Regions from separate parts of the Rhodococcoides fascians A25f genome, predicted to be linked through region 2. Evidence: riboswitches for the same ligand, from Rfam matches in the RefSeq annotation. Region 2 holds a riboswitch; each other region holds the start of a gene.

Region 1 (4,102 bases), 2.6 Mb from region 2:
TCAGCAGCGTTGCTTGTTTCGGTGACGAAAGCCGCTGCTTGTCAGTACCTCCGAACTCGACTGTCGGGTCGGTGTCCAATGTTGTGTGTTGACCCAGTGGGGACGATCGACATGAACGACGCATTTAGTTTCGCCGCTTCGTGCAGTTCACCGAAGGAACTGATCACTCGACTTCAGTTCGGTACGACGGACTTGTGGCCAGAGGACGTCGCCCTTCCGACCCGTTGGCGCTGTATGGCCGATCTGATCGATTCCGATCGAGGCATGCTCGTCGAACTCGACGGTGCACCGTCGCGAGCGGTTGTGGACGCGCTCGTTGCGACGGCGGAGTTGTGCAGGCAATCGGCCACCGAGTCTGTGCCCGCGGCTGACTGGGAGTATCTCCGGCGGGCGTTGGGATGGCTCGAGCGCGGTAGTTCCGGTGTCGATCGCGCTCTCATCGCCGTGGGCCACGAGTTGGCACTCATGGGCCTCGACGGGGTGGAACAGGACTTCTCGGTTGCGACCTGGCTGTGCATGGACGTGCTGGATCGGTTTGCCTCGGCCGGCGAAACGGTTGGGTACTGGGTGCATCGTGTGAACGCTCGGGTATCGAATATTGCTGAGCAGCAGCCTGATTCGGTCTCAATTGCCGACGAGAACTCTGAGCTGACAGTGGCCGTCTGACTAGTGGGGATAGTCCCATGGTTGCTTGATTTCTCGAGTGAATGTCGACTGCGATAGGGACGAAATGCCCTCCGCAGGAGATCGATCGCTCAGTCCGAGAGTGATGCTGTGCCGTCGTAACCTGCGACAGCTTTCTTCGCGGAGCAGACGGCTTCGGCAATGTTGTTTCGGTTCTGATCGATGAACAGTTGATCTCGCGTATAGAGGGCACCATGCGCGTGCGCGAGCCCTCCGCTGGTTGCGTTCTTCATTGCCGCGAGTCTGGCGATGACGATGTCTGGGAGTTCGGCAGTCCGAGGGTCGGGATAGATCGTGAAGATTCGGCGCAGCCTGTCCCATCGATCGGTGTCCGGGGACCATCCTCCGTCGGAGAAGTTGTCGGCACTGCAGAGTGGCGCGAATCGATAGGCGAAGTAGGCCAGGTCGTCGATGCGACGGCCCGGTCCAGCTTCGTCGAAATCGATCAACGCGACGGCTGTGGATCCCTCGAAGACGAAGTTGTACGGAGCTGCATCCCAGTGGCAGATCACCTCGGGGTCGACGCCGTCGGGTAGGTGTCGCGCATGGCCGTCGGGCAACTGCACACCGATGGTGAGGTCGTGTAATCGACGTAAGATCCGGACAGCGCTCTCCAGAGCTTCGACGCTGCGAATGGCGGCCGGCATCGGGTAGTTCCCGGCAGTCCCATGTCGATACGTGAGTATTTCTCGACCCTGGCCATCCACCCCCAGAAATCGCGGAGCGTAGGGATAGCCCTTGCGCTCCAACTCCTTTAGGAGACTGTGTACGGCAGACGAGTGGTCTCCCGTTACTCGACGCACCGTCTCGGCGACCCGATGAACGACGGTGCTGTTGCCTCCCGACAACGGCATTTCCGTCTCGTACTTCATGCTTCTACGTTCTCATGTCGATGTAGGAGTGCAGGCGGGAAACCGCCCCGATCTTCACCCAAGTTGGCAACTGCGCGGACCCTCTCGTAGTATCGAACACGTAGGACCATCCAGAGCGACCGAGAGACCTGGCTCTATGACGTCGCAGCAACCCCCCGCTTGTCGGGTGAGGGTGCTACCGCCGGGACCGATGGAGGAAACGCACGTGAATACCCGAGTAGCTGCAGGCTTCGTCACCGGTTGTCGCCGGCTCCATCTCGATTTGTGCCGTCTGAACGGTTCGACCTGTCTTAGCTGACATTTCGGCACCGTACTTTTCGACACCACACCTCATCATCTGCACGTACTCCTTCCTGGGCACACGTGGCTCGGACGCCGGAGTTCTCGTGCGATCGACCAGATACCGGAGACACCCACGTGTCCACTCGCCCTGTTCTTCTGGTGGCCGGAGTAATCGCCGCCACCGCCACACTGCTCGCCGGGTGCGCAGGTAGCGCCAACACCTCGGCCGCCGACGCGGGCCCACCGCAGTCCGGAGGGACGCTGCGTTACGGACTGTCCGGGGCTCCTACCTGCTCCGACCCGGCTCAGGCGGGTACGAATCAAACCATCTACGTCACCCGGCAGGTGGTCGATTCGCTTACCGACCAGAACCCTGAAACCGGAGAAGTCGAGCCATGGTTGGCCGAGAGTTGGGAGGTCGGTGCCGACGCGAAGTCCTTCACCTTCCAGCTGAAGGACGGTGTGACGTTCAGTGACGGCACCCCGCTCGACGCCACCGCCGTGAAGGACAATTTCGACGCCATCACCGGCACCCTCGGTGCTGCCAAGGCTCCGCTTGCTGCCAGTTACCTGACCGGATATCAAGGTGCCACTGTCGTTGACCCCCTCACCATTCGCATCGACTTCTCGGCACCCAATGCGCAGTTCCTGCAGGCGAGTTCGACGCCTCAACTCGGAATTCAATCCATCGCGACCTCGGCGCAGTCGGCTGAGTCGCGGTGCTTGGGTACCAACGTCGGATCGGGACCGTTCACCTACGCGGACTATCAACAGGACCGTTCCGTCACTCTGGCCAAGCGAAGCGGATACAACTGGGGCTCTGCGGTATTCGGTCACGAGGGCGAGGCCTACCTGGACCGCATCGAGTTCACCATCGTGCCCGAATCGGGTGTCCGTACCGGAAGCCTGTCCTCCGACCAGCTCGACGCCGTCAGCGATGCACTACCGCAGGACGCTCCACAGATCGAGGCGACCGGTGGCCGGATCCTGACGGCATCCAATCCGGGCGTTCCGTTCGGCATTCAGCCCAACGTCACTCGCGGTGCGCTACAGGACCCCGCCGTCCGGACGGCCTTGGTGCCGGCGATCAACCGTCAGGAACTCGTCGATACGGTCTTGGGACCGGACTTCCGAACGGCGACAAGCACGTTGGCCAGCGCCACGCCGGGGTACGTCGAACTCGCCGATGTCACCTACGATCCCGAGAAGGCGAAGTCGCTGCTCGACGCGGCTGGATGGGTTCCCGGTGGGGACGGCATCCGTGAAAAGGACGGGCAGAGGCTGAGTTTCAAGGTCATGTATTCAGCGGTGTTTGCCGGCAACCAGGCGATTCTGGAGCTGACCCAGCAGCAATTGCGCGCGGTGGGTGTCGACCTACAGCTCGAGCTGGTCTCCACTTCGGAGGCGACGGCACGGCAAGGCACAAAGGACTACGACGCGACGTACTACAACAGCACCCGCGCCGACGGTGACATTCTGCGCACCTCGTTTGCCGTGGACGGTCGGAACTTGAACGCGCGCGGCCCGATTCCGGATTTGGATGCATTGTTGACGGAGCAGCTCTCGACCACCGACGTGGGGGCCCGCAACGAGATCCTCGCAACCGCGCAGCAGCAGGTGCTCGACAACGGATTGTGGATTCCCACGATCGAGCTGTCGCAGGCAGTCGGCGCGGCGTCGAAAGTGCAGGATCTCAAATTCGAGGCCTCCGCTCGCCTGCAGTTCTTCGACACTTGGCTGAGCGGGCAGTAGAGCTATGACCCGCTACATCGGACAGCGAGTACTGCAGGCACTGGCAGTGCTGTGGGCTGCGTTCACGATCTCGTTCATCGTGCTCTTCCTCCTTCCCTCGGATCCGGTCAGTCTTGCCGTGGACTCGGCCGGCTCGGGCACCCCGGCCGACGCTGCGGCCATCGCCGAACTGCAGGCCCGCTACGGTCTCGATCAGCCGGTGCTGGTGCAGTACTGGCACTCGCTGGTCGGGGCCGTGCAGGGCGACTTCGGACTGTCCATCGCCACCGGCCAGCCGGTGACGACGGCCATTCTCGACGCGGTGCCCAGCACACTCGGCTTGGCGGGGACGGCCCTGGTGCTGGCGGTCGTGTTCGGATCCGCGGTGGCCTACGCCGCCACGTACACCCAGATCGTCTGGCTGAAGAACCTGCTGCTAGCGCTCCCACCGCTCGGGGTGGCGGTGCCGACGTTCTGGGTAGGACTACTGCTGCTGCAACTGTTCTCGTTCCGACTGCGCTGGTTTCCGGCGT
Region 2 (4,102 bases):
CGCGGCCGGCGAGGAACTCGGCCACCTTCTGTGCGTTCGCCACGTGCCGCTCGATTCGGAGGCTCAACGTCTCGATACCTTGGCTGATGAGGAAGGCGTTGAACGGGGAGACCGCCGCACCGATGTCACGCAGCAACTGCACGCGTGCCTTCAATGCGAATGCAGGCGCGCCGAGATCTGCGAAGACCACACCGTGGTAGCTCGGGTCCGCGGTGGTGAAGTTGGGGTGACGGCCCTGCGTCCAATCGAAGGTGCCACCGTCGACGATGACGCCCGCGATCGCCGTGCCGTGCCCGCCCAGGTACTTGGTCGCCGAATGCACGACGATGTCGGCACCGTGCTTCAACGGCTGTAGCAGGTACGGCGTCGCCACCGTGTTGTCCACGATCAACGGGATGCCGTTCTCGTGGGCCACCGCCGAGATGCCGGGGATATCGAGAATGTCGTTCTTCGGGTTGGAGATCGACTCGCCGTAGAAGGCCTTGGTCGACGGCGTGATCGCGGCTCGCCACTGCTCGAGATCATCGGGATCGTCGACGAACGAGACGGTGATGCCCAGCTTGGGGAGCGTGTAGTGGAAGAGGTTGTACGTGCCGCCGTACAGCCGCGGGCTCGAGACGATGTGGTCGCCTGCCTCCGCGAGATTGAGAATCGCGAACGTCTCGGCCGCCTGACCCGACGCGAGCAACAGCGCCGCGACGCCACCCTCGAGAGCGGCGATGCGCTGCTCCACGACGTCCTGGGTGGGGTTGATGATGCGGGTGTAGATGTTGCCCGGCTCTGCGAGTCCGAACAATGCGGCCGCGTGATCGGTGTTGTCGAACGTGTACGAGGTGGTCTGGTAGATCGGCAATGCACGGGCGTTGGTAGCGCCGTCCGGGGTCTGACCCGAGTGGATCTGCTTGGTCTCGAAACTCCAGTTGGCCGCCGGGTCGGTGAACGGATCCTCGGTGGGTGCTCCGGTGGCGTCGACGATGTCGGGGGTCGAATCGGTCATGGCTGGTGATACTCCGTTTTCTGAAACGAGTCTGTCTAAGACGAATCGAATGTCGAATGATGCTCGAGAAGTCGAGCGTTACGGGGCGTATCGGTACAGCAACACATGCGAGAACCTCCTGACAGGCCTCGGCCCCAGGAGGCCGAAGATTCAGTGGGTCCGCTGCCTGCGGACCCGCGCTTGTCGATTCGGCACTCGGCGTGCCGGATCGGCCCGGTCGTTCACCCGGGGCACCCCACCGCGGTTGGAGGGTTGCCGGCCAGCAAGCCGGGGCTCGATGCTGGCACTCATGACCTGGCGAAGATCTTAGCGGGTGCGGACGTGTCACAGGAACAAGGGCTCGGTGCGGCGGCCGGTGGAACTCGAGCAGATGCTCGGGTGAGGACAATCACCGCGCTGCGACTCGAAAACAGGTTGCCCGAGGGAAGACAATGGTCGGGTTGGCTGTTCTCTTACTCGGTTGCGCTCTGCTGAATCGATTCGGCCGGCCACCGTTCTTGTTGCTCCATTCCACGATCGAAACGAAGGTAGTACCGCTGTGACTGTCACCGATTCCGCTCTTTCCCGAGTCAGCGCTGTGCGCGGCAAGGTCTCGAGTGGTCTGAGCGTCAGTCATCGACCGCACTCGACCCGTCGCAGGCTCGCCATGTTGGCCCTGTCCATCGGCGGCTTCGGCATCGGCACCACGGAATTCGCGTCGATGGGCTTGCTGCCGGACATCGCCACCACGATGGGGATCTCCGAGCCCTCCGCGGGCCACATGATCTCTGCCTACGCGCTCGGCGTCGTGGTCGGTGCGCCCACCATCGCTGCCCTGGCTGCGCGCGTTCCCCGGCGGATGTTGCTGCTGGTGTTGATGGTCGCCTTCACTCTGGGCAACCTCGGAACGGTATTCGCACCCAGTTTCAACGAGCTCGTCGCCTCGCGATTCGTCGCGGGCCTGCCGCACGGTGCGTACTTCGGAGTGGCCGCGCTGGTGGCTGCCCACCTCGCCGAACCAGGTAAACGAGCCAAAGCCGTCGCGATGGTGATGATGGGTCTCTCGGTCGCCAACGTCGTCGGCGTACCGGTGGCAACCTGGATCGGGCAGGCGCTGGGTTGGCGCAGCGCGTTCGCTCTCGTGGCGGTCATCGGTGCCCTCACCGTCGCCGCGCTCGCTGTGTGGATGCCGCGACTCGACGCCATGCCGACCACCAGCCCCATCACCGAGCTCGGTGCACTGCGTCGCAGCCAGGTGTGGATGACCCTGTTCGTGGGCATCGTCGGATTCGGTGGCATGTTCGCGGTGTACACCTACATCGCGTCGACGTTGACCGATGTCGCCGGTCTCGCTCGCGCGCTCGTTCCGGTCGCCCTGATGATCTATGGACTCGGAATGGTCGCCGGCAACTACGCCGGTGGCTGGCTGGCAGACCGGTACCAGCTCAAGGGCACCTTCGTCGGGCTGGCCGCAACTGCAGTGTTCCTGGCGCTGTTCGTGGCAGCGGCACACAATCCGATCACTGCTCTGCTTCTGGTGTTTCTGATCGGCGCATCCGGCTCCTCGGTGGTTCCCGGTCTGCAGACGAGGTTGATGGACGTGGCCGAGGACGCCCAGACGCTGGCCGCATCGCTGAACCACGCCGCATTCAACCTGGCCAATGCCATCGGTGCGGCAGTCGGTGGCGCCGTGATCGCCGCCGGCTTCGGCTACACGGCACCCGCCGCTGTCGGCTCCGGCCTGGCGGTGGCCGGTCTCGGTGTGCTGGCCACCGCCAAGTGGATGGACAAGCGCGCGGCCGCACAGTAGGCCGCCCGGTCCTGTCAGCTGGTGATCGTCGCTGCCGTTCCGCCGAGTGCTTCGGTCAGCGCTGGGGTCAGCTTGTCGATGACGTACGGCAGGCTCAGCACGCTGGTGAAGTAGATCGCACCGGCCGTCACCCCGTCGGTGAAGACCAGGTTGCCGTCCTGCACCGGCTTCAGTGCGTTGTACACCGCTTCTTTCTCCAACTGGGCGCGGTCGCCGGGCCCTTCGGTTCCCCAGATCAACACGTCGGCGACGTTCAGTACAGACAGGTTCTCCAGCGGAATACTGGCCTGAGCGCTACCGTCGGCCGGAACGTACGCGTCGATGTCGTCGGGGATCGCGAATCCGAGCTTGGTGAGAAAGTCTGTGCTCAGTCCGTCCTGGTACGCAATCGCCTTGCCCTCGTAGAACGCGTTCTGCAAGAAGATCGCCTTCTTGCCGGCAAACTCGGGGTGTGCGGCAGCGGCGTCCGCGAACTTCTGGTTCACTCCGTCGATCAACGCATCGACCTCGGTCTTCTGGCCCAGTGCGCGTCCGATCTTCTCGGCCTGGACGTCCCATGGCTCGAAGTAGGCGGTCGACGCGTCGGACTGCGCGAGCGTCGGTGCGATGTCGCTGAGCGTGTTGTACGTGTCCGCCGTCAGGCCGGCATTGGTGGCGATGATCAGATCGGGCTCGAGTGCGGCAATCTTCTCCGTCTCGAATCCATCGTCGTTCGAGAGCACTTCTGGCTGCGCGTCGCCCAGCGCTGCCTGAGCCCAGGGCCAGGTTGCGTACGGCTGTTCGCCGTACCACTCCGTGACGCCGACGGGTATGACGCCGAGCGCCAGCACGGTGTCCTGCTCGGTGTACCCCGCCACGACGATGCGAGTGGGTTCCTCGGGAACGACGGTCTCACCGAACGCGTGCTCGATCGTGACCGGAAATGCGGACGAGTCGGACGAGGAGCCCGTGTTCGCCCCTCCGGCAGGCGACGCCTCGTCACTCGAGTTCGAGCAAGCACTGAGCAGTCCTGCGGTGGTCAGCGCTATCGCGCACACCGCAAGAGTCGTACGTAGTGGTCGGAAGTGCATCGAGACGCCTTTCGGGAGGGTTGGCTAACAAACGGAAGGATAGCCGACCCTAAATTGGACGTGCGGCCGAGTTCGGGATCGACCCGACGGTCCGGCTCGAACCTTCACCGAACCTCCACATTTCCCGACGGACTCCTCCATCTGCGCCCTCTAGGGTCAGTTCTCATGAGCCGCACAGTTCTCGTCGTGGACGACGAGCCCACGATCTCCGAGGCCGTAGCGGCGCGACTCCGCGGCGAGGGGTAC
Region 3 (4,102 bases), 2.7 Mb from region 2:
GTTGAACAGCAACCCCAGCCAGGTGACCCACTGCAACCCGGTCAAGGTGGTCAACGGAACCGTCGCCAGAATCTGCGCCCATTGGGCGGTGCGCGAAGTGGGGGCGACCTCACGTGGAACGGCCTCGACGACCGGCTTCAGGTCGTCGAGATACTGTGCGAGCGAACCCAATCGGGGGTGGTCGTACAACTGCGCGACGGTGACCTCGGGGAACCGCTCACGCAATGCCGTCACCAGTTGCGCGGCCGAGAGCGATCCGCCGCCGTTGGCGAAGAAATCGGCGTTCTCGTCCGATACCTGAGCACCGAGGATGTTGGTCCACAGCTGCGCCACCCACCCTGCCGTGCCGCCGAGCGCCGACGCACCAGCCGAGCCGGGCAGTGGCCAAGGCAGAGCGTTGCGGTCGACTTTGCCCGAGGTGCGCGTGGGCATCTCGTCGACCAATGCGAGGCGCGGTACGAGCGCCGACGGAAGCTGCTCGGCCAACAGTGTTCGGGCGGCCTCGAGATCGAAATCGGGGTCGGTGCTGGCGAGGTAGCCGACCAGAACCGAGTTTCCCGCACCGGTCTTGCGCACGGCCGCAGCAGCACCGCTGACACCCGGAAGTGCTTGCAGCGCATTGTCTATCTCGCCGAGTTCGATGCGTCGACCACCGAGCTTGATCTGATCGTCGGCGCGGCCCTGAAAGAGCAGGCCTTCGAGCTCGAGCTTGACCAGATCGCCGCTCCGATACGCCCGCTCCCATCCGAGTGAGGGCATGGGCGCATACTTTTCGGCGTCCTTGGCCGGATCGAGATACCGCGCCAGTCCGACGCCGCCGATGACGAGTTCTCCGATGTCACCGACCTGTACCGGAGCGCCCGACGCGTCGACCACAGCCAGGTCCCACCCGTCCAACGGCAATCCGATGCGGACGGGACCCTTCCCGTCCATGATGGCCGCGCACGCGACGACCGTTGCTTCGGTGGGGCCGTAGGTGTTCCAGACCTCGCGGCCCTCGACGGCGAGTCGCTCGGCCAGCTCCGGGGGGCATGCTTCACCGCCGAAGATGAGCAGCCGCACCGCCTCCAGTGCGACCGCGGGCCACAGCGACGCGAGGGTCGGCACCGTCGAGACGACACTGATGTCGCGGGAGACGAGCCACGGACCGAGATCGAAGCCGGACCGCACCAGCGAACGCGGCGCGGGCACAAGGCACGCACCGTGTCGCCACGCCAACCACATCTCCTCGCACGACGCGTCGAACGCCACCGACAGGCCGGCGAGCACGCGGTCGCCGGGGCCCAGTGGATCCTTCTGCAGGAACATGCGCGCTTCGGCGTCGACGAACGCCGCCGCGTTGCGATGACTGACCGCAACGCCCTTGGGTGTGCCGGTGGAACCCGAGGTGAAGATGACCCACGCATCGTCCTCGGGAGTGGGTGGCACAGCGCTGTGTTCGGGTTCGTCCTGGGGGATGTCCTGCTTGGGGGCAGTACCGGCCGCGATACCGCCTGCGGTGACGATGGCCGTCACCTTGGCCTCCCCGAAGACCAGCTCGGCGCGCTCTTCGGGGTCGTCCGCGTCGACCGGAACGTAGGCAGCACCGGCCGCGAGGATGGACAGAATGGCCACGTAGAGCGAAAAGGAACCCGACGGCATGCGGATGCCGACGCGATCGCCGCGCCGGACGCCGGCATCGGCGAGCCACTTGGCACCCTCGGCGATGTCGTCCAACAATTCGGAGTAGCTGACCGACACGGCACCGTCGTCGATGGCGGGGGCGTCGGGAAAACGATGGGCGGTGTCGCGGAGAACGTCGATGAGCGTCCGGGCGGGAGGAGCGAGAGACGAGCGAAGAAACGCCGCCGGTGCAGGCGCGATGTCCGCGCTCGAACCCGGCAGATCGTTCTCTTGATGCACAGACAACCGGGCGTCCTTATCGATTCGTTGGCAAGTGACTCTGTGGTGCTGGTGAGCAGCAGCGCCGTTGGTTATCTCACGTTCTGTTTGCCAGCAGGTGAACGAGCGCGCGTTCCCACCGCGGAAATCCTACTGCTGCACACGTGTGAGTCCCGGGTTGACAAAACCGCAGCGGGTTTGCAAAGGTTCTGTCCACGGTCACGAGTACCAGCATCAAGCCCCGGCTAGCTGGTCGGCAACCCTCCTCCGCGGTGGGGTGCTCCGGGTGACGACCAGGCTGTTGCCGGAAAACCGGCGCGGCAAGCGCGGACTCGTTCACGAACTCTTCGGTTGCGGGTCCCTCGAACGTGAGGGCTTGATCTGTCATGACATCTGTACTTTCCCGCCCCTGTGCTCCTTTTGCCCCTGTTTCGGGCACGGATCTGCAGGTACCCCTGGTGCAGGGTGGCACGTGCACCTACGCCAACTTCGACTACGCGGCCAGCGCGCCGGCCCTGGCGGCAGTGACCGATCGGATCGCCGAACTGCTGCCGTTCTACTCGAGCGTGCATCGAGGTGCCGGCTACGCCTCGCGCGTCTCGACGGCTGCCTACGAGAAGGCTCGGGTGACCGTCGCCGATTTTGTTGGTGCGCAGAAGGATTCGGTGGTGGTTTTCACGCGGAACACCACCGACTCGCTCAATCTGCTGGCCGCGTGTGTGCCGGGCGACACCGTGGTGCTCGATATCGAGCACCACGCGAACCTGCTTCCGTGGCGTGATCGCCGCGTCGTGGTGGCCGCGTCGACACTTGCCGAGACCATCGACCGTCTCGACGCCGAGCTGGCCGTGAAACCTGCTGCACTGCTGGCGATCACGGGTGCATCGAACGTCACCGGCGAGGTTCTTCCCATTGCGGAACTCGCAGCTCTGGCACATCGGCACGGCGCGCGGATCGCGGTGGACGGAGCTCAGCTGGTTCCGCATCGCCGCATCGACATCGCTGCCCTCGGCGTGGACTACCTCGCCTTCTCCGGGCACAAGCTGTACGCACCGTTCGGTGCGGGAGTGCTTGTGGGCGCGCGTGATTGGCTCGACGCCGGTGAGCCTCACCTGGCCGGTGGCGGCGCGGTACGCAGCGTGAGCATCGACCACACGGAGTGGGCCCCAGCACCTCAGCGGCACGAGGCAGGCACTCCCAACGTGCTCGGAGTTGCCGCACTGGCTGCAGCCTGTGAGGCCATCGCGGGATTCGACGACGCCGAGCTGCAGGCACACGAGCACGAATTGTCGTCCCGACTGCGGGCCGGCCTGGCGGATCTGGAGGGCGTCGAACTACTGCAGGTGTGGGCCGACGCGCCCGACACCGTCGGCATCGTCACCTTCACGGTGGCCGGACGCGACCCGGGTGAGGTGGCTGCGTATCTCTCGGCCGAGCACGGCATCGGCGTGCGGGACGGAAAGTTCTGCGCGCATCCACTGCTCCGCCGGCTGGGCCATGCAGACGGCGCGGTTCGAGCCAGCATCGGCCTCGGCAGTTCCTCGGCCGATGTCGACCGGCTCGTCGACGCACTCGCCGCCCTGGTGGAGTCCGGGCCGGACTGGCACTACGAAGAGGACGGCGGCTGGTGGAACCCCGTGCCGGACCCTCGACCCTTTCCGGGCCTGGTCGACGGGGCCGCCGGGGTTGGATCCCCGTGCACCCCCTCGGACGGTTAGCATGGCGTCATGACCGTGAGTGTCGCGTGGCTGGGCAACCGCCACTGGTGCAACAGATACGTGGATCTGTGCCGCACTGCGTCCGGCTCGTGTTCGATTTCGGCTCCGCTCCGACCGAATGCGTTCTCCGACTTCTAGAATCAGGACCACCACTCATGTCGCACAACCACACTCGCGTCGCTGTCGAATTCGATGCGATCTGGTCCGAACTGACCGTGGCTCCGGACGCGGACATCGTCCGAATCCAGGCCTCCGACCTGCGGGAAGCGCAGCAGCAACGCGCGCGGCTACGCGCCGAAACCGTCGAGCGCGGCGAGTCGGCCGACGGTACAGCTGTGTTCCTCGACCTCGAGATCCACATCGCGGCCGATGCTCGGACGGCTCGTCGCGAGTTCGCCGGACTGGACGCGCCGATCAGCCCGTCGTCCGTCCGCTACGTCGGTACACCATCGGGATTGGCCAGTCTGATCTCCGACGTCACCGCGGCCGACGTCGCCGACGGG

The links. A riboswitch is a leader RNA that binds a small molecule or an ion and turns the genes downstream of it on or off. The one in region 2 is predicted to bind S-adenosylmethionine.
Region 1: linked by a shared signal. The riboswitch ahead of BH93_RS05430 (ABC transporter substrate-binding protein) and the one ahead of BH93_RS17405 (bifunctional o-acetylhomoserine/o-acetylserine sulfhydrylase) in region 2 are both predicted to bind S-adenosylmethionine.
Region 3: linked by a shared signal. The riboswitch ahead of BH93_RS04750 (aminotransferase class V-fold PLP-dependent enzyme) and the one ahead of BH93_RS17405 (bifunctional o-acetylhomoserine/o-acetylserine sulfhydrylase) in region 2 are both predicted to bind S-adenosylmethionine.

What each region holds. Positions count from the first base shown of each region.
Region 1 covers NZ_CP049744.1:1,139,777-1,143,878, forward strand. The annotation lists gene BH93_RS05420 (hypothetical protein) at 235-666, shown strand; gene BH93_RS05425 (phosphotransferase) at 756-1,556, opposite strand; SAM riboswitch class I at 1,660-1,753, shown strand; gene BH93_RS05430 (ABC transporter substrate-binding protein) at 1,974-3,590, shown strand; gene BH93_RS05435 (ABC transporter permease) at 3,595-4,102, shown strand, end outside.
Region 2 covers NZ_CP049744.1:3,692,314-3,696,415, reverse strand. The annotation lists gene BH93_RS17405 (bifunctional o-acetylhomoserine/o-acetylserine sulfhydrylase) at 1-997, opposite strand, end outside; SAM riboswitch class IV at 1,169-1,292, opposite strand; gene BH93_RS17400 (MFS transporter) at 1,644-2,786, shown strand; gene BH93_RS17395 (ABC transporter substrate-binding protein) at 2,801-3,856, opposite strand; gene BH93_RS17390 (response regulator transcription factor) at 4,022-4,102, shown strand, end outside.
Region 3 covers NZ_CP049744.1:1,008,721-1,012,822, forward strand. The annotation lists gene BH93_RS04745 (Pls/PosA family non-ribosomal peptide synthetase) at 1-1,902, opposite strand, end outside; SAM riboswitch class IV at 2,099-2,214, shown strand; gene BH93_RS04750 (aminotransferase class V-fold PLP-dependent enzyme) at 2,268-3,599, shown strand; gene BH93_RS28110 (hypothetical protein) at 3,609-3,737, shown strand; gene BH93_RS04755 (hypothetical protein) at 3,755-4,102, shown strand, end outside.